DNA from 3 places in the Shouchella oshimensis genome. Region 1 is predicted to be linked to each of the others. Evidence: riboswitches for the same ligand, from Rfam matches in the RefSeq annotation. Region 1 holds a riboswitch; each other region holds the start of a gene.
The links. Region 1 has a riboswitch for S-adenosylmethionine ahead of NDM98_RS02840 (hypothetical protein). Riboswitches for the same ligand answer to the same signal wherever they lie in the genome.
Positions count from the first base shown of each region.

Region 2: linked by a shared signal. The riboswitch ahead of NDM98_RS01465 (methionine biosynthesis PLP-dependent protein) and the one ahead of NDM98_RS02840 (hypothetical protein) in region 1 are both predicted to bind S-adenosylmethionine.
Region 3: linked by a shared signal. The riboswitch ahead of NDM98_RS08485 (methionine ABC transporter ATP-binding protein) and the one ahead of NDM98_RS02840 (hypothetical protein) in region 1 are both predicted to bind S-adenosylmethionine.

Region 1 is NZ_JAMQJY010000001.1:504,689-515,307, forward strand. It holds gene NDM98_RS02805 (ABC transporter permease) at 1-256, opposite strand, end outside; gene NDM98_RS02810 (ABC transporter ATP-binding protein) at 253-1,185, opposite strand; gene NDM98_RS02815 (DUF8725 domain-containing protein) at 1,178-3,547, opposite strand; gene NDM98_RS02820 (hypothetical protein) at 3,776-4,054, shown strand; gene NDM98_RS02825 (methyl-accepting chemotaxis protein) at 4,109-4,933, opposite strand; gene NDM98_RS23395 (methyl-accepting chemotaxis protein) at 5,058-5,882, opposite strand; partial or broken gene mgrA (L-glyceraldehyde 3-phosphate reductase) at 6,024-7,014, opposite strand; gene NDM98_RS02840 (hypothetical protein) at 7,112-7,459, opposite strand; SAM riboswitch class I at 7,533-7,634, opposite strand; gene NDM98_RS02845 (hypothetical protein) at 7,680-8,321, opposite strand; gene NDM98_RS02850 (MOSC domain-containing protein) at 8,521-9,168, opposite strand; partial or broken gene NDM98_RS02855 (restriction endonuclease) at 9,361-10,043, shown strand; gene NDM98_RS02860 (amino acid ABC transporter ATP-binding protein) at 10,118-10,619, opposite strand, start outside.
Region 2 is NZ_JAMQJY010000001.1:239,431-250,049, forward strand. It holds gene NDM98_RS01420 (sensor histidine kinase) at 1-55, shown strand, start outside; gene NDM98_RS01425 (LolA family protein) at 52-1,095, shown strand; gene NDM98_RS01430 (D-alanine--D-alanine ligase) at 1,191-2,117, shown strand; gene NDM98_RS01435 (Glu/Leu/Phe/Val family dehydrogenase) at 2,655-3,917, shown strand; gene NDM98_RS01440 (YpdA family putative bacillithiol disulfide reductase) at 4,105-5,097, shown strand; gene NDM98_RS01445 (asparaginase) at 5,094-6,053, shown strand; gene NDM98_RS01450 (hypothetical protein) at 6,199-6,339, shown strand; gene NDM98_RS01455 (PrsW family glutamic-type intramembrane protease) at 6,409-6,870, shown strand; gene NDM98_RS01460 (hypothetical protein) at 6,874-7,038, shown strand; SAM riboswitch class I at 7,107-7,210, shown strand; partial or broken gene NDM98_RS01465 (methionine biosynthesis PLP-dependent protein) at 7,295-8,399, shown strand; partial or broken gene NDM98_RS01470 (bifunctional homocysteine S-methyltransferase/methylenetetrahydrofolate reductase) at 8,434-10,270, shown strand; gene sleB (spore cortex-lytic enzyme) at 10,405-10,619, shown strand, end outside.
Region 3 is NZ_JAMQJY010000001.1:1,576,658-1,587,276, reverse strand. It holds partial or broken gene NDM98_RS08520 (IS256 family transposase) at 1-958, opposite strand, end outside; partial or broken gene NDM98_RS08515 (IS3 family transposase) at 1,174-2,544, opposite strand; gene NDM98_RS08510 (spore coat protein) at 2,605-2,946, opposite strand; gene NDM98_RS08505 (hypothetical protein) at 2,963-3,232, opposite strand; gene NDM98_RS08500 (arsenate reductase family protein) at 3,386-3,742, shown strand; gene gcvH (glycine cleavage system protein GcvH) at 3,814-4,203, shown strand; gene NDM98_RS23940 (MFS transporter) at 4,343-4,852, shown strand; gene NDM98_RS23935 (MFS transporter) at 4,803-5,621, shown strand; SAM riboswitch class I at 5,688-5,804, shown strand; gene NDM98_RS08485 (methionine ABC transporter ATP-binding protein) at 5,883-6,908, shown strand; gene NDM98_RS08480 (methionine ABC transporter permease) at 6,901-7,569, shown strand; gene NDM98_RS08475 (MetQ/NlpA family ABC transporter substrate-binding protein) at 7,591-8,466, shown strand; gene NDM98_RS08470 (carboxymuconolactone decarboxylase family protein) at 8,581-8,970, shown strand; gene sufC (Fe-S cluster assembly ATPase SufC) at 9,165-9,950, shown strand; gene sufD (Fe-S cluster assembly protein SufD) at 9,985-10,619, shown strand, end outside.

The DNA of each region.
Region 1 (10,619 bases):
TGACACCGGCAGTAAGACCTGGTGTCACAAATATTAACAAGGCTAGTTGGAATAGACATAGCATCATAAAGATGTCCCTGCTTTGAGTTGGCTGAAATGCATGGTTCACTTCGAAGCTCATGTACGCAGCCATATAACCTAAAACCAGCAACCCTAATACGGTTAAATAGGCACTCATACCGATATAACTCTTCACAGAGCGAAACCGTAGTTTGATTTCTTTTGTTAGAACCGGGTTGTTTAACCATCTTTTCATTTGTTCTCCACCTCTTTTGTGATATCCATAAAGATATCCTCTAAATCAGTCTCGACTTGATTAAATCCAAGTAAAGGTAGATCAGCTTGAATGGCTCGTTTTAATAGATCTTGTTGCTGATAATCAGATCCCTTATATTCAAATTCAATTCCGCCATCTTCGTGTAATTGAATATCGAGTACATCGTGTTCATTCTTAAAAAAGGCAAACACATCTTCATGTCGATTAAAGGTACGAACCTGAATTACCTTTTGTTGTTGGAGTTTATCATGAATTTCAATAACACTTCCGTTTGCAACCAATTTTCCGTGGTCCACTACACCAATCTGATCACACATTTCTGCTAGCTCCGGCAATATGTGTGAAGAAATGATAATCGTTTTATTCATGGACTTTAAGTTTTTTAGCGTTTCCCTCATTTCTATTCTAGCTCTCGGATCAAGCCCAGAAGCTGGCTCATCTAATATTAAAACCTGGGGGTCGTGTATTAGACATCTCGCTAAACATAGTCGTTGTTTCATTCCTCTTGAGAGAACGTCCACATATTCATTTCTCTTATTTGATAAGTTCACAAGCTCAAGCAGCTTGGGAATAACCTTTTTACGTTCCATAAGTGTTAGACCATAGCTTGCACCATAAAAATCGAGATATTCTGTTACGCGAAACTGATCATATACTCCAAAGAAGTCAGGCATATAACCAATTCGTCTTCGCACTTCTGCAGGGTTTTCAACTACATCTATTCCATCAACAATAGCTGTGCCTGACGTTGGAGTCATAAGAGTTGAAAGTATTTGAAAGGTTGTCGACTTTCCTGCTCCATTTTGACCAACCAATCCATAAACTGTCCCTTTTTTCACCTCTATATTTAATTGATTAAGTGCAGTGAAGGATCCATAACTTTTAGTTAAATTTATTGTTTCAATCATGTTTAAACTCACCCTCCACCTTAATTTGAGGCATATCCAACATCTCTTTTGTATCGTTTTTTTGCACTTTTAGCTGGATATTCCCCCACTCATCAATGTATATATCTGGATCTTCAGTCTCTATTCGTCCATCTAACACTTCGTATGCCTCGGATTCATTATTATATATTTCATACACAGTTTCTTCTTCATTAAACGCTGAAATTGTGATGTTCGTAAATTGAAATGAACCGTCCAACAAATCATTTGGAACAGAAAAAGCAAGCTCATACGATCCATTTCCAACAAAGACTTTTTGTTCCCCTTGAGAAACTTCTTCTTCAAAGTACGTATCTCCATCATAGCTATATCCTGTAGGTGATAAGTCTCTATTTTCTAAGGTTAACGAACCCTGCTGTTCAGAACTTACACTTGCTGTTTGTAGGACTAAATTTTGCACATGTTGAATTCCTGATTGACCATTTAATGTGGCATGTAAGATCGAATCTTTTGTTATACCAGCAAATGCGGGATGTCCTTTTTCATAATATTCTTCTGAGAACGAAGCTTGAAACAATCCGCTCTCGATCATTTCTTCTAAAGTATCCTCGGTTGAATACTCGTTCCCATTTGATGGAGAAAATAAGGTTTTTCCTGCTAATGCAAACGATATGTCTCTTTTCTCTCCTTTTTCAAATGAGCCCAGATCAACCTTCTCATTTCCTGCTAAAAAATAGAGATTCTCAAAAGAAAAATTTGTATTGTTTATGACCGTACCTCTTACCTCATTATTGGCATACGTAAGGTCTGTATCAATTAGCCCTGTGTCAATGTTGTGAATTGGACCAACGGCATTGCTAATCGACCAAAATTCTCGATTTTTATACGTAACGATTTGTTGTTCGTAATCGTGCATAACACTTGCATCGATATTTCCTCGAGATTGTCCGATAGATGTATCCTCTATTATTGGAAACGGATTAAATTGATTTCCGGTAAATTCAAGTTTATAGGCCCCGCTTTTACTATTTAAAAAGGAAGCGCTCCCTACTCCGTAACCTTTTCCTGTATCATCAATACGTACCACTGCATTTTCATTTATTTGGTTATCCTTGATTCGATCCTTACCTCCGATTAAGAAAATAAGTACACAAAGCAAAATTGATATGCTAGGTAGAAGCCACCATGCATGCTCTCGCTTATCTGATTTTTTAAGAACCAAATACAAGATTGGGCAAAGAATAAAGATGTACCCCGCAAAAACGGCAACTAGCCAACTTAGAGGTATTAAAGAAGATGGAAACAGGTTTGAAATATATGAAAAGGAATATTGATACGTTTCATAATCGGACATCCCATAATTCATACTAAGGTTTGTCATTAAAGGATTAATGACAAGCTCCCATGTTTTTGTGGCATCTTCCCACTCAGTAAATGAAGATGTGGAAGCAGAAGTTAATAATTGTGCGAGCTCACCATTTCCTATTTTTCTACTTGCCAAAACAGGTCTATCATCTGACGTTTTCACATGAATGATCGAATTCTCGGTTTGATCTCCTTCAAAAAGAGTAAACGTATCCCCTGGAAATTGACGCCCTGTTAGGTCATTTAAAAAACGTGAATCTACATTATTTAATTCTTCAACGTCCTGAATTGGCATGTTTGGATAAAAAATAGAATCTTTGTCTACTTCATTAACTTGGCCTGTAACGAGCATTGTACCACCATCATGGACCCATGAATCAATGACTCGTTGTTGGTGTTCGGTTAAGGAAGTTAAATCAAAATCAGAGACGATCAGGATAGACAACATATTGAGACCGGTTCCAATTTCAGGTATTTGATTAGGTTGAACCTCGACAACATCGTATCTAACATCGGCGGCGAGCTGCATGCTTTTTATTGGAGATAGGGCTTCTGGGTCATTTGATAACAGCCCGATGATTGTATCCTCTTCATTTACGCCTCTAGCTGTCAAAAGAGTTTTCCCCTCAAACTCTAGCTCTTTCCCCTCTTCCCAACCACCTTCAAAAAAGCGAATCGATTTTGATTTAATATTAGACATAGATGAATAATCATAGCCCGGAATACTAATTGTGAAGCTTATCTCAGAATCAGCTGGAATCTCAATTGATTTTAATATATCTGCGGCACCGATAGAATAAGATGGACTAACTGTAAAAGCTACATCTCCTGAGATACTTCGTTGGCTATTGTTTTGAACGGTTACAATGACAGGAAAACCATGATAAGGGTTTGCTTTATTTTCGAATCCAATTTCCGTCAAGATGGTCAGCTCTTTTTCTTCTGCATTAACTGTCATTGGAAAGATAAAAAGGGCTATTAAACCAATAATGATACAGATCAGACTTTTTTTACTCATCTATTCTCCTGCTTTCTAGTTAACTTGTATGAACATAACGATTTCTTTTAAGATAGCACATTTTTCTGTTGATCTTTCTCAAGTTTTTCTAAATTTTTTGATGCACTTGTAGGAATATGTCGAATGAAACGCGAGATTACAAGAGAAGTGTCGCAAGAAATATAAAGGGAATGAAAGCAATTTATAGAATAACTGTTAACGAGGACATTATATATGGAGGAAGTATTTATGAGTTATATAGGAGAGAAAAAAGACTGGTTAAAGAAATACATACATACAAACAGTTTAGAAGGACAAATGACTGCTCTAAACGAGCTACGGGTAAAGAATTCATTTGAACGAAACGAGTTATATGAATTGTTAGATGAATTAGTAGAAGATGAAGTGGTTCAATGGACGAATGAAGAACAGCTTATCTCATTACCCTTACCCAATTGGTATAAAAATCATCTAGAAAACATTAAGATTTGTCGTCAATCGATTTTAACAAGGCGATTTAGTCTTTGAATACAAAAACTATCCAATTAGAGAAAATCTAATGGATAGTTTTTTGTTTAACGATTAATAGTCATTTAATGATTCTACGAAATTTTCAAATCGTTTGTTCTGTTCATTTAATAATTCAATATTTTCCATAAATGTTGCAACTAGCTGAGCCTGATCGGTAGAAGCGCCAGAGATATCGCTTATTTCCTCTTGCATTCTTTTAACAGATTTTTGCACACTAGATAAATTTTCATCAATTTGATTGGCGGCTTTTTTGGTTTCATCAGATAATTTACGTACCTCAGTCGCAACAACTCCAAAACCAGCACCTGCTTGACCCACACGTGCAGCTTCAATAGCTGCATTTAGACCGATTAAGTTAGTTTGTCTTGAGATATCTCCAATAAAATTTGTAATCTCTGACACACTGCCTGACTCATCTACGGTTTTTATGGCGTTTTTCAATAATTGATCGGATGTAGCTGACAGTTGCTCGGAATGAGCAGCAACTTGTTGAATTCCACTTAGAAGATTATCGGAAATAGCTGCCGTTTCGCTCATCAATTCTTGTAGTCGTTTTTTGTTTTTGTGACTGAAGTTTGCAGTTAATATGGCAACAATTGCTCCAGTTTCATCTTTTACCGGAATAAACACGACATCAAATGATACACCAAACATCTCTTCTGGAATCGTTCCGTATGTAATTTCATTATTTTTAATATCTTTAAAATTAGTATGTGGCTCAACAAGTGGATCCCCAGGTTGTTGACCAATTTTTAAGGAATCACTATCATTCCAATGGAGAATTTTTTCATGATCATATACTGATAGGGCTACATCACCTTTAAATAATTGCTTCACAAAAGGCATACTAGCCACTAATCCCTCTACTATCGACATGTCTGGATGTCCCCTCTCTCATCTTCTACTACCGTTATATCGGTTAGCTATCATCTTCTTTTAACAACTTCTTACAAACCACAAAAAAACCTTCCTAGGTTATTGTCTAAGAAGGTGAATCCAATTATAGTTCATTTAAAGAATGAACATATTGTTTAAACTCTTGATTTTGGGTATTTAGTGTTTCTATATTCTTCATAAAATCTGTGACTAACTGAGCTTGGTCGGTTGATGCATCTGTTATATCGCTAATTTCTTGTTGCATTTGTTTAATTGATGTTTGAATTCTTTTCAAGGTTTCATCAATTTGGTTAGCCGCTTTTTTTGTCTCATCAGATAATTTGCGTACTTCTGTTGCGACAACGCCAAATCCAGCTCCTGCCTGACCTACACGTGCGGCTTCGATTGCTGCATTTAGTCCAATTAAATTGGTTTGTCTTGAGATATCTCCAATAAAGTTGGTAATATTCGTTACTTCATTTGATTCATCTACCGTTTTTACTGCGTTTTGTAATAATTGGTCGGATGTTGCTGATAGTTGCTCAGAGTGAGCCGCCACTTGTTGAATGCCACTTAGCAGTTGATCTGAGATTTCCGATGTTTCACTCATCAACTCTTCAATTCGATCTAGCTCTTTACGGCTAATATTTACACTCATTAATGCAACGATCTTATCATGTTCGTCTTTAAATGGAATATTTACGACATCGAAAGCAAATCCATAAACTTCTTTAGGAACTAGTGTATATGTTACATCGTTGTTTACGATATTACTAAAATTCTCAAAGCCTTTTTGAAGTGGATCGCCAACTTTTATATCTAATTTTATCGATTCACTGTCGCTCCAGAACAACGTTTGGTTTGCGTCAAACAAACCAAGTGCTACGTCTCCTTTAAAAGCTTTTTTTAAGAATGGCATATTTTTTTGTAAGCCTTCTACTAAATCCATTACTCCAACTTCCTCTCTATTTAAATAAGCGTATGAAGCATATATCGGAAGACGCAGCTGAAATTTGTAGAAAAAACTCGAATAATATTTAGGTAAATCATGTAAAAACCTCAAAGAAATGATCTCTTTGAGGTTTGTTTTTTAGAGCAACGATTCAATTGCATTAAGCTCATCAGTAGTGAACGATTGATTTTGAAGCGCCACTACATTTTCTTCAATTTGACTCACACGACTAGCACCTATTAATGCAGATGTTAGATGTCCTTCTCTTAAAACCCATGCTAGCGACATTTGTGCTAGTGTTTGACCACGATTTTGCGCGATTTCATTTAACCCAATTAGTCGTTTTACTAACTGTTCATCAACGTTACTTTCAGAAAGAAATTGACTACTGCTAGCAGCGCGAGAATCAGCTGGAACGGACCCGCCTATATATTTGTTTGTCAGTAATCCTTGTGCTAGAGGACAAAATGCAATCGATCCAACTCCAAGGTCGTTTAGTACACCTAATAATTCATCTTCAATGCCACGGTTTAGCATGGAATAACTTGGTTGATGTATCAATAGAGGTGTGCCTAGATCCTTTAAGATACGAGCTGCCTCTTTTGTTTGTTTGGCATCGTAACTAGAGATCCCTACATATAGTGCTTTCCCTTGGCGAACAATTTGATCTAATGCACCCATCGTTTCTTCCAGTGGTGTATTTGGATCAGGACGGTGAGAATAAAAGATATCAACATAATCAAGGTTCATACGTTTTAAACTTTGATCTAGACTTGAAATTAGATTTTTCTTTGAACCCCATTCTCCATAAGGTCCCGGCCACATGTAGTAGCCTGCTTTTGAAGAAATAATCAGTTCATCTCGATATGAGGCAAAATCAGTCTGCATCATTTTGCCAAACATTTGCTCAGCAGAACCAAGCTGGAGGACCATAATTATTAGCGAGATCAAAATGAGTAATACCTAAGTCAAACGCTTTTCTCAACATAGCTCGACCATTTTCATATGGGTCAACCCCACCAAAATTATGCCAAAGACCAAGTGATAATGCTGGAAGCTTTAACCCCGATTGACCACAACGATTATATTTCATCTCTTCGTATCTTTTTTCTTCTGCTATATAACTCAATGTATTTCCCCTCTCTTAGAAAGCGCATTCATAGTTACTGGATTTATCATATCCTATCTACTGCTATAAATCCATTAAGAGTAATGATGGGTTCGATTTATTTTTTTGAAAGATAAATTGAGTGATATGCGTCTTCCAAAGTTGTTAAAAACACTTGCTCACTTAAATATCCTGAATTCAGTGTGAGGGCCATTCCTCGAAGATCAATCTTTTTTACTTGTAGCTGCACACCGTTTGTTCCCGTGACTAGTGTAAAAATAGTGGTCCTTCCCCCTTTAAGCACAAACTGGCAAGTCTCTTCTTTTAATAATTGAAAGAATGCGTCCCATGCCGCATGGATATCTTCTATGTAGTCATCCTTTGACATCAACGTCATAGCACCAATCGTTACTTCTATTGTTCCACCTATATTATCCTCAGATACATTTGAGTCGATCGTAATCATGTCAGCACCTCTTTGTCTTTTTCACAACAAAAAAACCTCTATTCCGAAGAAAAGAGGTTTTTGCTTATATTCTCTCTTATCTCCCAGGCTTACACCTGCTGGAATTAGCACCTTCCACCGTAGTGGGGTTGCTGAAGCTTCATTGGGCCAGTCCCTCTGCTTCTCTTAATAAGTATGTAATTTTAAAATAGTGTACCAAAGAAGAACGGAATGATCAATACTATAAATCTCGTGTTTTATTATGCTCTCTAATGTGTAGGTTCTGGATGTTAAAACTACTGTTGCTATAACCTGAGAAACCATCATAATACTTTGTTATTGTTTTGTTTATTTCGATCTGATGAGTGGCTCTACTCATTAAAGTGATTGCTTCTTCATCCTCCAACTCAAAAAGAAGGCTCACCTCATCTTGCATAAATAGAGGTTCATAGATATTTAACATCAATTCGACATCTTTTGAAGAGTGGTTTTTTAAAACTAGATTACAGTTTACTTCAAGATTATCTTCATCAATTGTGTCAATCTCACAGCTACTTTCGTCTGGATCAAATGATACAGCATCAATTCCATTTGCAAATGTATATTGGTACCCTTTCACTACATTGTGAGGAATCACTGCCATTAATATAATGACAACAATTGAAAGAATCACTTTTCGCTTTGAAAGGGAACGAGCGAATAAATAAATCGTTATCATAAAAAACAGTAAATAGAGTACGTCACTAACAAAATATAGCCTAAACAATAAAATACCATCACCACTTGTGCCTAGACGATATACGTTTGGAAAAGGGATCCTCATAAATATAAAAATAATGAATAGAACAATAGAAATGAAAAATAACCATTTATTTCGGATCATGCATCCACCTCCAATATTTTCATTCTTACCAAGAATATCACAGATGACATTTAGAAGTGACGTAACATTCCAAAAAAACTGCAAAACCAATTAGATTTTACAGTCTTATCAAGTACTTAGTTTATCAAACGAACACTTGTAGCTTTTCTTCCACAGAATTTTCTCTTGGGGTGTTTCTGTAAACATTCAACACATTATCTTATAGCTTTTCCTTTATTCGGTTAAAATGAATTCGCCATTTCTCTGCCAGAGCTTCTACTTTTAAAAGTTGTTCTATGTCAGCCTTATTTTTAATTTGTTGAAAGAAAAGCTTATTTGCATGAAGCACAGATATTTGCTCAGTATCCCTAGATACCAATGTAATAAGCGAATCATGTTCGATTACACCTTCTTTTAATACCTTTGCAAAATAACCCGTATATCCTGTTTCCATTACTCGTTTAAACAAACCTTTTACACTTGTATGACGATCAATTGTGTTACAAGGTACCCTTCCCTGCGTTATTGTGACAACTGCCTCGCCAATTTGATATACATCACCAATACATACATGCTCCTCCAAAAGGCCGCTAACAGTGATATTTTCACCAAATGCAGCGGTAGTGAGTTCCGTGCTAAATTCATGATTCCAAAACGAATAATGTTCGGTTGGATAAAAACAGACGGCACGCTCCGCTCCACCATGATTTTTTAAATCAGCTACTGCATCTCCTTCAAAACCTTCTTCTCGTAACAAAACCTTTTCGATTTTCTTTTTTGTGATTGCCGTATTCATTTGTTTACCCGACGCATAACTCATGATCTCTGGTTCAGCAACAGCTAGATTGGATATAGAAAGATGTCTCATACAAACTCCTTTACACATTGTTTTATTAAGTTTATCAAACTTTTCACTCTAATTGCATCTTAAAATCAAGAAACTATAGACAGATATTGTAATAATGACTAAGATAAAAGTAACATAAAATTCCCATAAGGAGTATGATTAATGAGTAAAAAGAACTCAAAATTGACTGATGAATTCATCCGATCACTTGCCATTTTATTAATAGCTGTTATTGTTTTTTCTGAATCTTACCGAATTCTTGCAATCATCGCTCTTGTTCTAACTTTAGTAGTGCCTACTGCCTATCACTCCATTCGAGATGTATTGGAAACAAAACGCCTACAGAAAAGCGGAATGCCACAGATCGATCAAATGAATGGCTTTCAATTTGAATATTATTTGCAAGCGCTCTTTTTTGGATTAGGTTATAAACCATCCGTAACAAAAAGAAGCTATGATTTTGGTGCAGACTTAATCTTAGATGGTAAAAACCGTATTGTCATTCAAGCAAAGTGTTATGGCGAGAAAAACAAAGTAGGCATTGATGCCGTCCAACAAATTTATGCAGCCAAAACCTATTATAAAGCACAGGAAGCCTGGGTTCTCACCAATCGTAGTTTTTCACCCAGTGCGATAAAATTGGCGGAATGCTGCAACGTAAAACTACTCGATCGAATGGAATTGCAACATTTCATTTTAAAGATTCATCCTGATGGGGCTATAGCTAATTCGCAGGTAGTTCATCATCCTCTTACTCCTGCTCCCTTAACTTCTAGTAAGACTTGTGAAAAATGTGGCTATGCCATGCAAAGACGGATTGGGAAACGTGGCGAATTTTTGGGTGCTCCACTTATCCAAAGTGTCGACATACTGAGTCGATTTTAAAAGCAGAATAATCTTTGTTTACATAATAAAATCATTGAAAACTATTTAAAAAAGGATCGCACGTTTAACGTTGCGATCCTTTCACTTAAAGTACCTTACTTAAAAATGTCTGTGTTCTTTCGTTTTGAGGATGATCAAATATCTCATTTGGACTTCCCTCTTCTACAATGATTCCATCATCCATAAAAAAGACTCGGTCTCCTACTTCTTTAGCAAAACCCATTTCATGAGTCACAACAACCATTGTCATACCTTCCTTCGCCAAATCCTTCATGACTTCTAACACATCACCAACTAGCTCCGGATCTAGTGCAGAAGTTGGTTCATCAAATAACATTATTTTTGGATTCATTGCTAAAGCTCTTGCAATGGCCACGCGCTGCTTTTGCCCACCTGAAAGGCTTGATGGATACTCAGATTCTTTATCAGAAAGACCTACTTTTGCTAGAAGCTGCCTCGCTTTTTCCTGTGCTTCATTTTTGGCTGTTTTACGAATAATATGTGGAGCCATCATGATGTTTTCAAGTACGGTCTTATGAGGAAACAAATTAAAATGTTGAAAGACCATTCCGACATTGGTACGAAGT
Region 2 (10,619 bases), 270 kb from region 1:
TTATTTTTCAATTCCAACTTTGAATGATGGAAATAGAGAGGATGAAGAGCTATGAAACGATTGTTAACACTTATTCCTGTATGTGTTCTTCTTACAGGGTGTTTTCAAGAGATGAAAGCAGAGGACATTTTTTATGAGGTGTTTGAGAATGATGAAAACCAACAAACGTATAAGATTGAATTCACAACAAAATCAGATGGTGAAGATCAAAATAGCGCATTTTTAGAATGGAGAGATGAGGATGGCAACTATCGATCTGAATCGTATGAAAATGATGAGATAAATTTTATTAGTGTACGCAAAGATGGGAATTCATCACATAAGGATTATGAGAATGAATCCATTATGTATACTAATTTTGAAGAGGATCAAGTAAACCCTTCTCCTAACCCTAGTGAGGAAATCCAAGAGATCATTAAGTTTTATAGTGGTGATTTTGACATTAAATTAATCGGCACGGAAGATATTCTTGACCGCAAAACGTATCACTTACGATTTGATGTGAAAGAAGAACATAATATCGGTATGATTGGTGAGATTGATCTTTGGGTTGATTCAAGTACATGGGTAATTCTAAAGGAAACGATAAAAGATGGAGAAACCTTATTTGAGAGAGAAGCCAAAAACTTCGAAACACTGTCAGACTTTCCAGAGGGAATCTTTGAATTAGATAACGATGAGGGTTTCACTGAAGATGATTTTGAGGATGAATTCCAATCAGAGCCTACTACTTTAGAAGAAGCAAGTGAAACATTTCCAGTTCCTTTTCTTATTCTCAATGAAGATTTTGACTTTGAATCAGGAAATATAAGACCTGATTACATGTTTGATGACTACTATACATTGCAGTTTGATTTTAGAGACGATCGTGGTTTGATTGACGTCTATATTGAACATGAGTGGGGACTTGAAGATATTCTCGGTCTTGCAATAGAGACCACCGTTCGCGATCAACCTGCGCTGTTGATAGACGAAGAATCCTTACTTTCTGTTAATTGGCAGGAGAATGGCTTACAGTATTTACTTACATTCAATGGTGATTACACGAGAGAAGACGCGGAAAATATTATCTCTGATATGGAATTTATGGAGTAACCAAAAGATATTAGTTGATTTTTGACGTGACAAGTTTCACTATTAAGGTTGGTGAATAGAGTAAAAAAGAACAGCTAGGCAGGAGAGTGGATGAAATGAAAGTAGCCGTATTATATGGTGGAATATCAGCAGAACGTGAGGTGTCATTGTCTTCAGGTAAGGGGATAATGGATGCTTTAACAAGTAAAGGGCATGAGGTCAGTGGAATCGATTTTCATCCTGAGCGATTACAGGATGTCATTGAATTAGATGTAGATATCGTCTACATTGCGCTTCATGGACGATTTGGTGAAGATGGTAAAGTGCAAGCCTTACTTGACTTGCTTAATATTCCTTATGTTGGGTCTGGTGTTCAAGGATCTGCGCTTGCATTAGATAAAGCAAAGTCAAAATTGTTCTTCCATCAAGAAGGTACACGTGTAGCAAAAGAACAAATTTTATATAAACACACATTCTCTGAAGAGACATTTAAACTTGAGTTGGACTTCCCAGTTGTTGTTAAACCGAATTTAGAAGGTTCAACAATCGGATTAACAATCGCTGAAGATGAATCCACTTTAAAGGTTGGTATTAAACAGGCATTTGAATTCGATCAAACCATTATGCTTGAGGAATTTATTAGTGGGAAAGAAGTAACCGTTGCGGTCCAAGGGGCAAAAGGAGAAGAACAAGCCTTACCTGTCATTGAAATCGTTCCAAAAAATAAATTCTACGATTATGAAGCGAAGTATGCAGTTGGTGGAAGCGAGCATATTATTCCAGCAAGATTAAGTGCGGAACAAACAGCCTATGTCCAAAAACACGCTGTACGTGCGCACCAAACATTAGGATGCGAGGTTTACTCCCGTGTTGACTTTATCGTACCAGAAGACGAAACACAGCTTCCGGTTATCCTTGAAGTAAACACACTTCCTGGAATGACGCCAACAAGTCTATACCCAGATGCAGCCAAAGAGATTGGCCTTTCATACGAGGATATGGTTGAAAAGCTTATCCAACTATCATTAGCAAAACGTAACTAAAAGAAACATTTCTGAATGCCTGTGAGAATAAATTTTCTCGCAGGTGTTTTTTTGTGCTGAAGATAGAAGAACATCTGGAATCAGCCGAAAAAAATTGTACGAGTGAGCAGTACCACAATTCGATAATCACGATACATCCACTGGAAGAAATCACAAGAGATAAAGTTCTCATGAGCGGAGATGGAAATCTTAAGAGCGAATCTGCAGTCCCCATGAGCGGAGAACTCCAACTTAAGAGCGGCCACAGCTCCCTATGAGCGGAGAAGGAAATCTTATGATCGAATCCGCAGTTCCCATGAGCGGAGAACCCCAACTTAAGAGCGAAAACATTTCACCTTTCTGCTAGCAGGGCAGAAGCAAAAGTTCTGATAACAAGCTAAAATATTGCTATTAGACGATTCTAAAAAAACTTTTGATAGATTATCTAGAAAAAATCCTCAAAATGGTGGAAATCTAACACGTTGTTCATTATAGTTAGGAGGAGAGGCTTGCTTGGGAAAATAAAAGCAAGCGATACACAGCTCAGAGGTGAAAGAAATGGATGATTATGACAAACAGATTGATCAGCTTGATGTACTAGGATCGACTCAAACAGTTGTTAAACAAGCACTAACAAAGCTTGGCTATCCCAATGAAATGTATGAGTTATTAAGCGAGCCACTACGGATGCTAACAGTTCGTATACCTATCCGTATGGATGATGGATCCACCAAAATTTTTACCGGGTATAGAGCTCAACACAATGACTCTGTAGGACCAACAAAAGGTGGGGTTCGGTTTCATCCAGATGTAACCGAACGCGAAGTAAAAGCATTATCGATTTGGATGAGCTTAAAAGCAGGTATCGTGGATCTGCCTTACGGTGGAGGAAAAGGTGGGATTGTTTGTGATCCTAGAGAAATGTCATTCCGCGAGCTTGAACGATTAAGTCGAGGCTATGTAAGAGCAATCAGTCAGGTTGTAGGTCCAACAAAGGATATACCAGCACCAGATGTATTCACGAACTCGCAGATTATGGCGTGGATGTTGGATGAGTACAGTAAAATTCGTGAATTTGATTCTCCGAATTTCATTACCGGTAAACCTTTAGTTCTTGGTGGTTCGCACGGTAGAGAATCGGCAACCGCACGAGGTGTTACAATTTGTATTAACGAGGCAACAAAAAAAGTAGGAATTGATCTAACTGATGCAAAAGTTGTGATCCAAGGTTTTGGTAATGCAGGAAGCTTTTTAGCTAAATTCCTCCACGATGCAGGTGCAAAGGTAGTTGGAATCGGGGATGCGTATGGTGCACTTTACGAGCCGGACGGATTGGATGTTGATTATCTATTAGACCGTAGAGATAGTTTTGGAACAGTTACAAAACTATTTAAGAACACGATCACAAACGAAGAACTACTTGAGCTTGATTGTGATATCTTAGTTCCAGCGGCAATTGAAAATCAAATTACAAAGGATAATGCGCACAACATTAAGGCATCTATTATCGTCGAAGCTGCTAATGGTCCAACTACTATGGAAGCGACTGAAATTCTAGCAGAACGAGGTGTACTGTTAGTTCCTGATGTACTAGCTAGCTCGGGAGGCGTCACAGTATCATATTTTGAATGGGTGCAAAATAATCAAGGGTACTATTGGACAGACGAAGAAGTTGAAGGAAAGCTTGAAATCGTTATTAAAAATGCCTTCAATAGTATTTATCAGCTTTCCAAAACCCGTAGAGTTAACATGAGATTAGCAGCTTATATGATCGGCGTTCGCAAAATGGCGGAAGCGTCAAGATTTAGAGGTTGGGTTTAAATAGAAGTTTAAAGCAGCAAAAAGACAGTGGAGTCTCCTGATTCCGCTGTTTTTTTATTAGACCCTAATACCTGCATGGCCTATACAGAATATGCTATACTTCTTCTGTGAAAAAGCGGCATATTAAGAAGTTGAAAAGAACAGCTCATCTCGCTTATTATGCAGGATTGGAGTGTGCATGGTTTTGGTGAAAAAAGAAGAGGTAATTATCATTGGCGGTGGGCCTTGTGGGTTAGCGGCAGCGATAGCTTGTCAGGATAAAGGCTTAAAACCACTCGTACTTGAAAAAGATCATATTGTGAGTTCGATTTACAAGTATCCAACTCATCAGACCTTTTTTAGTACAAGTGAAAAATTAGAAATCGGTGATGTTGCGTTTGTGACTGAAGAAAGAAAACCACATCGCAATCAAGCACTAGCCTATTATCGAAGCGTAGCAGAACGTAAAAACCTACGTATTCACTCCCATGAAAAGGTTCTAGAAGTGACAAAACAAACGAATGGACGATTTGTTTTAAAAACGGATAAACAGACGTATGAAGCGGCTTTTGTTATTATTGCTACTGGCTATTATGACTCGCCTAATTATATGGATATCCCAGGAGAAGATCTCCCACATGTGTATCATTATTTCAAAGAGGCACATCCTTATTTTAAGCAGAACGTTGTTGTTATAGGTGGGAAGAACTCTGCCATTGATGCTGCTCTTGAGCTAGAAAAAGCAGGGGCATACGTTACAGCACTATATCGTGGCGATGATTATTCTGCTAGTGTAAAACCGTGGATTTTGCCAGAGTATGTATCTCTCGTGAAGAACAATAAAATCACTCTAGAATTTCAAGCAGAAGTAACTCAAATAACGAGCACAGACGTAAACTACACAGTATTGGGAAAATCTAAGTCTGTAAAAGCAGATTACGTTTTTGCAATGACCGGATATCACCCTGATCATCAATTTATTAAAAGCATGGGTGTACATGTTGATGATGGAACTGGAAGACCAGAATATAATCCGGATACGTTTGAAACAAATATTGATGGGCTTTTTATTGCAGGGGTAATTGCTGCTGGTAATAACGCCAATGAGATTTTTATTGAAAACGGGCGTTGGCACGGTAGTGGGATAGCCTCAAGAATAGTAGATATCCTTGCAAACGAACATGAGGGGTTGGTTGAATGAAAAAGGTAATTTTAATTACAACTGGTGGAACGATTGCAAGTACTGAGAATGAAGATGGAAAATTAGTAGCTGGTGAACTTACGGGCGAAGAGCTAGCAGATTTATGTCAGCTTCCAAGTGATATTCATGTTACTGTTCGGTCTATGTTGCAAAAACCTAGTATTCATATTACGCTAGATGATTGGTTGGAATTAAAAAAAGAAGTTGAACTTGCATTTAGTGATGAAGATGTTTCAGGGGTTGTTGTAACTCACGGTACAGATACGCTAGAAGAGACGGCTTATTTTCTTGATCTAGTGATAACGGACGATCGTCCAGTGATTGTGACTGGCTCACAGCGCGGTCCTGAACAATTAGGCAGTGATGCTTTTATTAATTTGCGACATGCCGTCTATGCTGCTTGTCATGATGACTTGAAGCAAGTTGGAACGGTTGTTGTATTTAATGAACGGATCTTTGCAGCGAGATACGTCAAAAAAGAACATGCTTCGAATATTCAGGGTTTTAATGCATTTGGATTCGGTTATTTAGGTATTATTGATAATGATACAATTTTCTTATATCAAAAACCAATTCATCGAGACACGTACGTACTTACAAAAAAGCTGCCGGATGTGGCAATTGCTAAGATTTATCTTGGGATGCACAGTCGGATTCTTGAGAGTATCCTACAAAATTCAGATGCGGTTGTGCTTGAAGGTGTAGGACGTGGACAAGTCCCCCCACATTTAGTGAATGTCCTTAATGAATCAATATCTCAAGGAAAAACAGTTGTTATGACGACATCAGCTGAAGAAGGAAAGGTGTACCCAACTTACGAATATGAAGGCAGTGCACATGATCTAGAGCAAAAGGGAGTTATTTTAGGTTCAGATTATGATAGTAAAAAAGCACGTATCAAAACGTTGGTGCTGTTAGCTGCTGAGTCTGATGTGAACCTAGGGTTTAAACACTAAAGCCTTTTTCTTGAAAAGCATAACAGATAGGAATATAATGGTTTTATTGAATGTAATGAACAGGTTCAAGTCAGGTTCCGGTAATGAGTAGGGTGCAAAGCAATGTGTGCAACGGACCTGTACTTTGTGGAAAGGCAGGTTGTAGATGTTTTCGTTGCTAACGGCTGCAATAGCACCTGCAATTGGGTTATTAACCTATTTTTATTTGAAGACTGATTATCGGCGAAAGTTACATGGTACAATCATTCGAACGTTTTTAATTGGAATATTGTTGTTTTTCCTGTGATGGTTTTACAATATGCTTTTATTGAGGAAAAGGTCTTTCCTGAAGAATGGCAGCAAGCTCTTATTTTATATGGATTTACTGAGGAATTTTTTAAGTGGTTTATCCTTTATATCTTCGCTTTCCAGGCATGGTACGATTAATCGTAGGAATGATGGCATTGTGTATGGAGTGTCGTTGTCACTTGGCTTTGCGACGATGGAAAACATCTTTTATTTAATAGCTCATGGTATTGAAACAGCGGTAGGTCGAGCATTAATGCCTGTATCAAGTCATGCATTGTTTGGCATAATCATGGGGTATTATATGGGAAATGCCAAGCTCCTTCCAACAAACAGAAGAAGATTATTAACCTTGTCCCTAGGTATACCGATTGTCCTACATAGTTCATATGATTACATTGTTTTTTTATTTGATCACTATGTTTTGTTTGGAATAATTCCTTTCATGCTGATGCTTTGGGCGTTTGCAATTTACAAAATTAAACTCGCTCGGAGGCTAGATCAACAATCACCACGTATAAGGAGGAATTAAACCATGTCAGAAGAACGGTATAGGATTGTCATTCGCTGTCCTGATTGCAAAGAAAAGTATATTCTCCGCGGAAGGCTGAACGAGAATGGTGAATATGAGACAGGATTTAAACGATGTGTATGTGGTAATGAAGATCGTCTTAACATAGAAGCATCTCTAGAGACATGATAAAAAAGTCTTGCCTTTTTATAAAATGTCCTGTATGTTAAAGTGAATATTCAAAATTAAATGATGTATTCTTATCAAGAGAGATGGAGGGAAAGGCCCTGCGAAGTCTCAGCAACCAAGCCAAATTGCGGCAAGGTGCTAAATCCGGCAGTTATAGCTGCTAAGATAAGAGGAAGCTTATATGGAATTGATAAGCACCTTTCTCTTATGACGAGAAAGGTGCTTTTTATTTTACAAAAGTGATGGGGGAATTAAAATGAGTAAAAGAGCTCTGGAAACAACGTTGGTTCAAATTGGGAATCGTGTCGACAATCGAACGGGTGCGGTAAATGCTCCTGTCTATTTCTCTACTGCTTACCGACATACAGGTATTGGGGAATCAACGGGATATGATTATGCGAGAACAGGGAATCCGACTAGAGAAGTATTAGAAAATGCTATTGCTGAACTAGAACTTGGAGATAGAGGATTTGCATGCAGCTCAGGAATGGCTGCAGTACAAACAGTCCTTTCACTGTTTAAAAACGGAGATGAAATCCTTGCTTCGAAAGATCTTTATGGTGGAACGTATCGATTATTTGAAGAAGGATGGAATCATTGGGGATTAACATTCCACTATTCAGATCCTCGTGATCTAGTCGAGTTTGAGGCAGCGATTACACAAGCAACAAAAGCATTATTTATTGAAACACCAACAAACCCTTTGATGCAAGAAGCGTCTATTTCAGAACTTGCAGAGATTGCAAAAAAACACCAATTGCTTTTAATCGTGGATAATACGTTTTACACACCAATTATTCAGCAGCCGATTGCTTTAGGAGCGGATATCGTCATTCATAGCGCATCTAAGTACATAAGTGGTCATAATGACGTTATTGCGGGCTTAATTGTTTCAAAAGGCCAGGAGTTATCTGAAAGAATTGGTTATTTTCACAACGGAATTGGAGCTACCCTTTCAGCGTTTGATTCATGGTTAGTTGTAAGAGGTATGAAAACATTGGCACTACGCATGGAAAAACATGAACAAAACGCTCAGGAAATTGTTCGTTTTTTAGAAGAATCATCTGAAGTAGAAGAGGTTCTTTATCCAGGAAGAGGAGGAATGATCTCATTTAGAGTGGGTGATGAAACATGGATTAATCCAATCCTTCAAAATCTCAAATTAATTTCTTTTGCAGAAAGTTTAGGTGGGGTAGAAAGCTTAATGACTTATCCAAGCTACACAAACACATGCAGATATTCCAGAAGAGATCCGCATTGCTAATGGAGTAGATAATCGATTACTTCGCTTTTCAGTTGGAATTGAGCGATGTCAAGATCTAATCGATGATTTGAAGCAAGCCTTTTCAGCTGTTAAGTAGGTGCGAGCCAACAATAAAGCGGGGGGAGATACATGTGGATTTATTAGAGCGTTTAAAAAATGACATATTAGTTGGAGACGGGGCTATGGGTACGCTTCTATATGAACGAGGTATCGAGCAGCAATGCTTTGAAGAAATTAATATCAGTCAACCAGAAGTCATTGTCTCTATTCACAAGGAATATCTCAATGCTGGTGCAGAAGTTATACAAACCAATACGTATGCTGCCAATCGATTAAAACTAAGTAAATATGGTTTAGAAGATAAAACGGCTGAAATTAACCGACGAGCAGTTGCCTTAGCAAAACAGGCTGTAGAACAAAAAGCATTTGTAGTAGGCACAGTTGGAGGCATTCGACGCTTCCAAATGGAAGAATCAACATTAGATGAAATAGAAGAAGCACTAACGGAACAGATTTTAGTGTTGTTAGATGAAGGTGTGGATGGGCTTTTATTTGAAACCTTTTATGATTTAGAAGAAGCGTTACTGGTTACGGAAATCGCCAAAAAACACAGCTCCCTTCCAGTCATAGTAAACGTTAGTTTAGGTGACATTGGAGTGATGAGTGGCGGCATCATAGCTGCGGATGCATTCTCTCGTTTAACAGAGGTTGGAGCTGATATTGTCGGTTTAAATTGTCGGATGGGTCAAGCCCATATGTTACGCTCATTTGAAGAAATACCGATTCCGAGTCAAAATTATTTAGCGGTATATCCAAATGCTAGTTTACCCGATTACCGGGATGGTCGCTTTTTTTATTCATCGAATCCAGACTATTTCGCCAATATGACAAGTCGATTTATTGATCAAGGAGTTCGTTTAATTGGCGGTTGCTGTGGAACAACGCCAGAGCATATAAGGGCCATTTCAGAAGCAGCAAGATCGAGAAACCCTGTTCTTGAAAAAAAGATAAAGATCTCATTACGTCAGCCAATTCCTAAATCTAATCCAGTGAGTACGGAAAAAAAACTGCCAGATATAGTGAAGAAGCGTAGATCAATCATTGTTGAATTAGATCCACCAAAAAAATTAAATACAAATCGATTTATGGAAGGCGCAAAAGCATTAAAAGCAGCTGGAATTGATGCATTAACGCTTGCTGATAACTCACTTGCCTCACCGAGAGTAGACAATCTTGCTCTTGGAACAATGATAAAAGAACAAATAGGAATGAGACCACTCGTGCATCTGACGTGTCGAGATCGGAATTTAATTGGATTGCAGTCGCATTTAATGGGAATGCATGCATTAGGGTTAACGGACGTCTTAACAATTACAGGGGATCCAACTAAAATAGGTGACTTCCCAGGTGCAAGCTCTGTATACGACTTAGCATCATATCAACTAATTTCAATGATTAAACAGTTAAATGAAGGATTATCTTTTTCAGGTAAAGAGCTTGGTGAACGAGCTGATTTTACAGTTGGTGCTGCTTTTAATCCAAATGTTAAATATATCGATAAGGCAGTTAAGCGACTTGAAAAAAAGATCGATAGCGGAGCAGATTATTTTATGAGTCAGCCAGTATATGATGTAAATCAGTTAAAAGCTATATATGATGAAACCAAACATTTGGACCAAGCCTATCTACATTGGAATTATGCCATTGGTGAGTTCACGGAATGCTGAATTTCTTCATAATGAAGTGCCAGGCATAAAATTAACTGACCAGATCAGAGAAGTAATGGCAAGACACGAAGGAGATTCAGAATCTTCAAAACGTGAAGGCCTTGCCATTGCGAAGGATCTCATAGATGCAGCATGTGAATGGTTTAATGGGATCTATCTCATTACTCCGTTTATGCATTATGATCTAACTGTTGAATTATCAACATATATCAATGAAAAAACAAAGCTTTTTCAATCATAAAACCAACCACTTGAAACTCAGTGCAAAACTGAGTTTCTTTTTTTGTGTAAAACAGATGAATAAATCCTTTTTTCCAACAAAGACTAAAACCACGCAGAAATATTTAGCGGATAATTGTAATAGGAGGGAAAAAGGTGAGCAAGCTTAGACGGTATTTCAACATAAAATGTGTCTTAATAAGTCTCATTACAGCTCTATGTGTATCAACTGTTCTGACAGAGGATGCTTTTGCTTTCTCTGAACGAATCGTCCAAAAAGGATCAACAGGTGATGATGTCGTAGAGCTACAAGCTAGACTACAGTATAACGGCTTTTATAACGGAAAGATTGATGGAGTTTACGGATGGGG
Region 3 (10,619 bases), 1.1 Mb from region 1:
TTCAAGTCCTTCTTCAAGTTTATTTAACGCGTTCTCATACTTCTTCTGTCCTTCGTAATTGGATGCGATCTCTTGATAAAGGGCTCGTGCTTCTTTTTGAGTTTGGCGAGTAAAGATATCTTTAATCAATGAGCGAAACGTTTCTGTTTCTTTTTTTGGAAGGGCGCTAAAGATATTTCGTTTAAAATGAACGGTGCACCGCTGCCAACTTGAGCCTGTAAATGCTTCGTGGATCGCTGCTTTTAAGCCTTTGTGGGCATCTGATATCACGAGTTTTGGAGATAAAAGCCCACGCGATTGAAGACTTTCGAAGAAAGATTCCCATCCAAGCTTTCGTTTCATCATGTGTAATATGAAAACCAATGATTTCTCTTTTGTGATCTTCATTCACGCCCACAGCGATGTAGACTGCTTTGGACACGACTTTTTGGTACTCGCGTACCTTAATATAAAGCGCATCAGTATAGATATAAGGATATTCTTTTCCAACTAAAGATCGACTCGACCACTCTTTGACGAAAGGATCTAACCTTTCTGTTAGACTTGATACAAAGGATTTAGACACATTTTCTCCGCACAGTTTCACGACCGCTTGAGTCACTTTGCGTGTTGAAACCCCTTGGACAACCATTTCAACCATCGTTGCTATCAGTGCTTGATCTGTTCGTTGATAGCGCTCAAAAAGAGACGGAGAGAACTTTCCATTACGCGAACGAGGCACCTTAAGAGTGATCTTCCCAATTGAAAGCATATAATCTCTCTCATAGTACCCATTACGATAATCAACCCGATCTCCAGTGCGTTCATAAGAGCTGGATTTCAGATACTCATCGCGCTCCTGTTCCATCATTTGATTGAGAATCAGAATAATCGAAGATTTAATCGTCGCATTTAAATTTGAGCCTATTAATTCCTCTTTAATTACATCCATATCTACGTTAAAATTAAATTGGGTCATGTCCCATTCCTCCTGTTGATGATTTTCTTGGCGAAAATAGTGTATCACGAGGATGGGCCATTGGCCTTTTTTTTATTTTTACTTTTACACAATTATATGGACTCTACTTTATTCTTCTTGATTTGCCTTTCAAACTGCTTCCCCGACCTTCCCAAATAAAAAAACCTGAGCACATTCGTAAAATGTACCCCTTGTAAAGGACATTTAAAAAAAGCCTATGCGATTTTTAGAAGATGATCACTGTATTTTACAGGGGTCATCTTCTTTCGGTTCCATTGATATCTATGGTAATTATAGTAGTTCATGTATTGCTTGATTTCTTTTTGAACCTCTCCCAATGTCAAACAGCTTTTAACAGAGGTTTCGTCTTTCAAATGTCCAAAGAATGATTCAATGGGGGCATTGTCCCAACAGTTCCCCCTTCTGGACATGGATTGATGAATGTTAAGTTGCTTAACCTTCTTTTGGAAGTGAGGATGGGTATAGTGAACCCCTTGATCAGAATGTATAAGTGTATCTTTGTCTTTCTTAAACCGTTTGTTTTTCTTCAGTTTTTCAAGTGTATCTGTGGCTAATTCCATCGTCATTCGATCCGACACCTGATATGCCAGTGCTTCACCACTTGTACCATCCAATATGGCTGATAAATAAGCTCTGGAGTTCTGCCCATAATTCAAGTACGTAATGTCGGTTAACAACACTTTTCCTGGTTTCCCTTGATTGAATTGACGCTTCAGTAGGTTAGGGACTACTGAGTGTTCCATGGTTGCCTTCATGATACGTCTGTACGGATTCGCCTTTCGGAAAGGACAGAAAATGTGATATTTTTTCATGATTCTTCGAATTCTTTTCAAATTATAGACAATCTTAAAATGACCCGCCAACGTCATTTTTATTTGGCGCGCGCCTTTTTTACGATTTTTATAATGAAACGCTTTTAAAATGATTTCTTTCACTACTTCGTCTCGTACTTCCTGCCGTTTTCTACGTTCTTGAGCTTCATGAGAATAGTACCTATAGTAGGCGCTTCTGGACACGCCGGCGATCTCACAGAGGTAGCGCACCATCTTCTTAAGCTTATACTTTCTAATCACGAAACGAATGAGAATGAACTTTTGACTGGGGGAGAGGACTATTCCTTTAGCCCCCTTTCTGCGAATCGGATCTTTTTTAGGAGTTCATTTTCTGCCTTTAGTAAGTTCACTTGGGCCTCAAGTCGAGCATTCTTTTCCTCGAGAGAGACTTCTCGTTTTCTGGGTCTCCCGGCATTTCCTGTCCTTGTATCATCTAGTCCCATAACCCCATGTTCCTTATAAGCTGCGCCCCATCTTTTACTGGCGGCTTGAATGCGTGTCATACCAATACTATGTACATCAAATCCAGCCTCTTCAAAGACCTGTTTGGAGAATTTCCCTTTCTCCTTCTCAGCGATAAAGTGGCTTTTAAATTCATTTGTGTAGGTAATTCCTTTAGAACTCACGGCTTTCACGTAGGGGTTCATGGATAATTGGTTAATTTCTTTCTCGGTAAATGTTTTTTTACTCATGGTGGCTTCCTCAATTTCTACTAAGTTGTCTACTTGTCATTATACAAAAAAGTACCCTATAGGTAGACTTTTTTTACGTGTCTACTCTATAGGGTACATTTTATTCGCTCAGGTAGTGGTTTAATGTGTATTCGAGTAAGGAAGCTTGGTTTTGATAGCCGGAGAACTGCTGATAACTTTGCTGCAGCTTTTGTGGGGTTTCACTTTCAATTGCGTATAGTCCTTTTCGGAACATGATGTTATACAGTTGTCGCTGGCAATTTTGTGATTCTTGATAAATGGTATTGATGTCTTGATAAAGCTGAGAATGGCTTGCTTCGTTTTCGGCGATATCATAAGCTGACGTGATATATTTTTCTGTCGTCAGCATGTCGGTAATAAATTCACGGTCAGTCATGTGTGTATCTTTTGGGAAAGCTGTTTCTTGGTTTTGAATTTTCATTAGGGATCTCCTTTCGTTATTGAACAGTAGGCTGTTCGGTTGTTGGTTTTAGGTGGGTGAGTAGGCGCTCGTAGTGTCGCTTGTGCATTTGTCCGGCTTGATTAATGGCTTCTTTTATTTCTGCATCCTGACAGTTCGACGCGTAAAAATAAGCTTTTTTCATAGCAAGTAGGTTCCACGATAACATGTCATTGATGTAGAGATGATCTTTTGTTGAAATGACTTGAGGTGGTTCGGAGATGAAGTTCTGTTGCTGGTTTGCTTGTGTTCCTTGTTGTTGCTGCATGTAAATGGCCTCCTTTTTAACATTAAATTTAAGTCATACGCTCTTAGTTTGAAAAAAAGAGGCTGATTTTATCCATCAAAAGCGTATCAATTGTAGCGAACGTAAAAATCGGACATAATAACAGTTGATATAATCTCAAAGGAGGTGCCATAAATGAGTGTAACGTTTTACCAGTATCCAAAATGCGGAACATGTCGTAAAGCAAAAAAGTGGTTAGAGGAACAAAACGTTGAAGTGAACGCTGTACATATTGTTGAATCTCCACCTTCTGCCGACACGTTAGCTGATTTGTATCAGAAAAGTGGGCTCGAGCTTAAGAAATTTTTTAATACAAGTGGTCAAAAATACCGTGAATTGGGTTTGAAAGATAAGTTAGCTTCTATGAGTGAAAGTGAGATGTTGGAACTACTTTCATCTGATGGAATGCTTATTAAAAGACCAATTACAACAGATGGTAGCAAGGTAACTCTTGGATTTAAGGAAGAACAATTTGAACAAAACTGGAGCTAACTCGTTTTTTTTATGAGGAAGTTCGGTTATAATGAATGCAGAATCGAACAAGTTGATGGAGGGGTTATAACATGAGCAACAAATTACCAGCAGAACTTAAATATTCAGAGGAACACGAGTGGGTCAAAACTGAAGGAGAGAAAGTCCGTATTGGTATTACAGACTTCGCTCAGTCTGAGCTTGGAGACATCGTGTTTGTTGAACTACCAGAGGTTGGCGATGAAATTGAAGCGGACGAGCCGTTTGGCAGTGTTGAGTCTGTAAAAACCGTTTCTGAGCTGTATGCTCCTATTAGTGGAAAAGTAGTTGAAATTAACGAAGAGTTAGATGATTCACCTGAATTCGTTAATGAATCACCATATGAAAAGGCTTGGATGATTGTTGTTGAGCCTAAAGACTCTGCAGAAGTTGAGAAGCTTATGTCTGCAGACGAATACAACACAATGATTAGCGAAGATTAATCGAATGTTAAACCCATCAAGTGCAACTTGCCTTGATGGGTTTTTTTAGTGTTTCTTGTACTTAAGTCTTCTCATCTTAACAGACTTCGTATATGATTACTTAGGGTAGCGAAATAAGAACGGGTATAGGTGAGGGCAGATGGCTCAATTTGCAAAAGAATGGTCGAGTAAATTAAAAGGCTATAACAAAAATATTCGTCTATTCCTGATAGCGTCTTTTTTGCTTAATGTAGGAATGGGCATTTTTATGGTAATTTATAATTATTATATTCGTGAGTTGGGTTTTTCGGATGATGTGAATGGACGCGTGATCGCAATGCAAGCCACAGCAACAGCTATTGCACTTCTGCCAGTTGGACTCTTAAGTGATCGGCTTGGTCGAAAGCGGTTAATTGTCATAGGTTCTGTGGCGGTTATGCTTAGCTTAATTTTAAGAAGCATTGGCATTGCAGAGGACTTATTGATAATAGGAGCCTTTGTCACAGGATTTTTTATGGCTTTTATTCAAGTCACGGCTATTCCACTTCTTGCTGAGAATTCAAGGGAATCTGAGAGAGTACATCTATTTAGTCTAAATGCAGCATTTATGATGGCGGCAAATGTTATCGGAAATTTGCTTGGGTGGTGTGATGACAGATGCCCTACATAGCCTGTTTCAGATAACGATGCTTAATAGCGTGAGGTTTACATTATTAGTAGGTGTATTCATTGTCTGCATTGGGTTATTACCACTTTTCAAAATCAAAGAAGAACGAAAGGTACAAACGATTCAAACGAGACGACTGTCAGGCTTTAAGCAATTAGCTGAGAAAAAAGATTCTTTAAAATTAATTCTTCTATTTGCTATTGCTAGCATCTTAATTGGGTTTGGATCAGGCTTGGTAATCCCGTATCTTAACCTTTATTTCACGGATCGCTTTGACATTAGTTATTCTTTAGTAGGTATCATTCTTGCGTTAGGACAGGCGATGACGGCAGTTGCCTTACTAATCGGTCCGAGTGTTGTTAAGCGGTTTGGAGAGGTAAGGGCAGTGGTCATTTTACAGCTTGGTTCTCTGCCATTCCTTCTATTATCTGCTTACACCGAAATTCTATGGCTAGCAGTGATTGGATTCCTGTTTAGACAAGCGTTAATGAATGCAGGAAACCCTATTCATTCTGCCCTGATGATGCGTTTGGTTGATCCATCTATGAGAGGACTTGCCAACTCACTTGGTCAAATGGTTTTCCAATTAGGTTGGGCAGTAATGGGACCTGTCTCAATGGGAATTGTGTTGGCATATGGTTCGTACACTGGCTACGCGATTGTTTTTTCGATTACAGCTTGTCTGTATTTAATCGGGTCCATTTATTTCTATTTTGTATTTGGAAGACGTCAGAAAGATATTCCAGCACCACTAGTTGTTGAAAAGAATTGACCAAGCTACAATAGCATGCTATGATTTTCCCAACTTAGCATAAAATCTAACATAAAAATTTAATAACTCTTATCGAGAGTGGCGGAGGGACTGGCCCTTTGATGCCCGGCAACCACGGAACTGATTTCGGTTCTGCAGGTGCTAAATCCAAGCAAAGTGATGATTCACTTTGAAAGATGAGAGAGGGATTAATATAAACCTTCTGCTTATCTGCGGGAAGGTTTTTTTCTATATAGTTTAATAGAAAGTGAGGATTACAAAGTGATTGTATTAAAAGGATTACAAAAAATATTTGAGCTAAAAAGTGGAGCAGTGACGGCTGTAGATGGAATTGATTTGACCATTGAAAAAGGCGGGATTTTTGGCATCATCGGATATAGTGGTGCGGGAAAAAGTACACTGATTCGCATGCTAAATATGTTAGAGCGCCCGACTAGTGGAGAGGTCAAAATAGATGGACGAGACATTTCTAAATTAACAACTAAAGAATTACGAAAATCACGCCAGGAAATGGGTATGATTTTTCAACATTTTAATTTATTATGGTCGCGCACTGTATATGACAATATTGCCTTCCCTCTTGAGATTGCTGGTGTGAAAGGTGAGCAACGAGACAAGCGAGTTAAAGAATTGATTCAGCTAGTTGGACTAGAGGGTCGTGACAAAAGCTATCCTTCACAACTGAGTGGTGGACAAAAGCAACGGGTAGGGATTGCAAGGGCATTAGCCAATAATCCAAAGGTGTTGTTATGTGATGAAGCCACATCTGCTCTGGACCCTAAAACAACTGAGTCGATCCTAGACCTTTTAGTTGATATCAATAAAAAACTAAACCTTACCATTGTGCTTATTACACATGAAATGCATGTCATCCGTAAAATTTGTTCAGAGGTAGCGGTTATGGATAATGGTCAGATCGTAGAAAAAGGACCAGTCCTAGATGTATTCCGTCAGCCTAAAGAAGAGATGACAAAAGAATTCTTAAAACAAATTACAGAGCAGGATGATACGGAAGAGACAATCCAGGAGATTCTAAGTGAAGCGGGATCAGGAGATGTTGTTCAGCTCACTTTTTCTGGTACAAGTGCAGAGCGTCCTTTGATCTCTGAATTAATCCGTACCTTCCAAATTGATGTATCGATTCTTCACGGGAAAATTACCAAGGTTCGAGGTGGATCTTACGGTACATTATTTATTCAAATCACAGGTGATGAGTCGGAAAAGAAAAAAGCATTAGATTTTATTATGACCAAAGAGGTTGAAGCGGAGGTGTTACGCCGTGCTTGAGACACTATTTCCTAAAGTTAGTTGGGATCGAATGTGGGATGCAACAGTTGAAACTCTCTATATGACGGGAATTTCACTAATTGCCACATTTATTCTTGGTATTCTACTCGGTTTACTGTTATATTTAACTGGTAGGGGAAATCTATGGGCGAATAGACCGGTAAATGCGGTCATTGCAGCCTATGTGAATATTACACGATCGATCCCATTTGTTATTTTGTTAATTCTCATTATTCCTTTAACCAAATTTCTTGTTGGGACCTTTCTAGGTCCAACTGCAGCACTGCCTGCGTTAATCATAGGGGCTGCTCCATTTTATGCACGGATGGTTGAAATCGCACTGCGTGAAATTGACCGTGGGGTTGTGGAAGCTGCGCAATCAATGGGAGCTTCTTCTACAACAATTATCTTTAAAGTGTTATTACCAGAGTCAACACCTGCACTTATTTCAGGGATTACAGTCACTACAATTGCGATGATTGGTTATACAGCAATGGCTGGTATTGTAGGTGGCGGTGGTCTTGGAACACTTGCTTATCAAGAAGGGTTCCAGAGAGGGAATAGCGATGTAACCTTGGTGGCAACAATCGTAATTCTACTGGTTGTATTTATCGTCCAGTGGATCGGCGATTTTTTCACATATATTACAGACAAACGATAAAAAGAGATGGGGGAAAGAGACATGAAAAAATTCTTAGGTACGCTTGGAACGGCAGGTCTTGTACTAGCACTAGCAGCTTGCGGGACATCAGGTGATGAAGACAGCAACAACGGTGACACTGGTAGTACTACAGGCGGGGACACACCTGCTGAAGAGGAAACAACAACCCTTAAGATTAGTGCGTCAAACACACCTCATGCTGAAATTCTTGAGGAAGCAGCTAGTACATTAGAAGAAGAAGGAATTGAGCTAGACATTGTTGTCGCTCAAGACTATGTCATCCCTAACATTGCTTTAGATGGCGAAGAAGTGGACGCGAACTTCTTTCAACATCAGCCTTATCTAGATCAACAAACAGAAGAGTTTGGCTATGACTTTGCAGTAGCTGGAGCTATTCACATCGAACCTTACGCATTGTATTCGTCTCAATATGACAGTGTGGATGAGATTCCTGATGGCGGTACGATTATTTTCAGTAATAACGTGGCTGAAGAAGGACGTGCTCTTCATTTGCTAGCTCAAGAGAACCTTATTACACTTGCAGATGGCGTTGGTTATGAAGCGACACTAGATGATATTGAAGAAAACCCGAAAAATCTTGAGTTTGTGAACAATGTTGATCCTGCATTGCTTCCTCAGGCGTACGAAAACAACGAAGGAGACGCAATCATTATTAATGCAAACTATGCACTTGAGATTGATCTTAATCCTACAGATGATGGTTTAATCACTGAGTCAGGTGATTCTGATAATCCATTTGCCAACTTAATCGTTGTTCGTGCTGGTGAAGAAGATCGTGAGGATATTCAAAAGTTAGTTGAGGTTCTTCACTCTGAAGAAATCACAAACTTTATTAATGAAAACTATGAAGGTGCGGTTGTACCAGTAACAGAATAGCAACATAACAACATGTAGCACACCAAATTAGGTGTGCTATTTTTTTCGCATAACTCCTTATAAATAAGCTCATACTACTGGCATACTAAGCTAAGTAGAAGGGGTTTGAGAGAGATGGATCAACAGCAATCCCAGCAAGATAATACAATACAAGAGGCACTTCATACGTACAAAGAGGGATTACAATCCTTTACACAGAAACTGCCTCATATTGCGAAAAGTTATAATAAATTTACGGAAACGTGTTTTGAAGAGGGAACTTTAACGAAAAAAGGGAAACAGTTAATTGCTCTTGGAATAAGTGTCTATTCTCAAGACGAATACTGTATTATCTATCATACTAAAGGTTGTCTTGATCAAGGCTGTAGTGAGGACGAGATCCTTGAATCAGTAGGAGTGGCAGCAGCATTTGGTGGTGGGGCAGCGATGAGCCAAGGGGTTACATTGGTGCAAGAAGCCATTCAGAAGCTGAAAAGTCCTGGTTCAGACAAAGCTTTTCAATAAGTGAATACATGTTCTAGCAACGCCCTTGGGTGTTGCTTCTTTTTTTGTTACAATAGAGTTTCGCAATTAGGTTGCGTACCTTGAACTCAGGTTGGATTTGTTATAAGATTAGAATGAGAATAGAATGATAATAAGTAAAACGAATGGTCGCACATGGTAATTGCTGTGGGACATATAAATTGGAGGTAGTGAAAATGGCAGCATCACATTTAAAAATCGAGAATTTGAACGTATCAATAGAGGGAAAACACATTCTCAGAGACTTTAACCTAGAAGTTAAAGGTGGAGAAATTCACGCAATTATGGGACCAAACGGAACAGGTAAATCTACATTGGCTTCAGCTATTATGGGACATCCTAAATATGAAATCACAAGCGGTTCGATTCATATGGACGGGGAAGATGTTCTTGAAATGGAAGTAGACGAACGTGCACAAGCAGGTCTATTTCTAGCTATGCAATACCCAAGTGAAATCAGCGGGATCACAAATGCTGACTTCCTTCGCTCTGCTATTAACTCAGGACGCGAAGAAGGCGAAGAAATCTCTCTAATGAAATTTATCCGTAAAATGGATAAAAAGATGGACGTTCTTGATATGGATCAATCATTTTCACAACGTTACCTAAACGAAGGTTTCTCTGGTGGGGAGAAGAAGCGTAATGAAATTCTTCAACTGCTTATGCTTGAGCCGAAAATTGCGATCTTAGATGAGATTGACTCAGGTCTTGATATTGATGCACTTAAAGTTGTATCAACAGGTGTAAATGAAATGCGCAGCGAGGACTTTGGCTGTCTAATTATCACTCACTACCAACGTCTGTTGAACTACATTACTCCTGATAAAGTCCATGTGATGATGCAGGGACGTATCGTTAAGTCTGGTGGTCCAGAACTTGCAGAACGCTTAGAAGCAGAAGGATATGACTGGATCAAAACAGAGCTTGGTATTGAAGACGAGCGTGTAAATCAGGAAGCATAATAAAAAGTAGATCAACAATAAAGGGTGGGTATATATGCCAGTTGAGACAAACGTACAGGTTTGGCAGGATGCTGTTCAAACACTATCTAAAGAACTAAATGAACCAAAATGGCTACACGAACTACGTATGAACGCAGTGTCTCAGGTGGAAACACTTGAGCTTCCTAAGCCAGATAAAACGAAGATTGTTAAATGGAACTTCACATCTTTCACTCATGAATTAGTGGAAAATAAAATAGTAACATCTCTTGATGCACTTCCGGAAGGCATTCAATCTCTTGTTGAAAAAGATGTTGAAAATGTCATTGTTCAGGAAAATGGCGATACTACTTTCAGTAAGGTCTCTGAGGCACTTGCTAAACAAGGAGTGATCTTCACCGATCTGAAGACTGCTGTACAAGAACACAGCGACTTACTTCAAAAGTACCTTTTCAAAGATGTAGTAGATTCAACTGAGAATCGTTTGACTGCGATTAATGCAGCACTAATGGCTGGTGGGGTATTTGTATACGTTCCAAGAAACGTAGAAGTAGAACTACCGCTTCAAGCTGTATTTGCACAAAACCAAGCAGATGGCGGATTGTTTAATCATGTTGTTATTGTAGCTGAAGACAATAGCTCAGTAACGTATGTAGAGAACTATGCATCTACAGGTGAAAAAGCGTCACT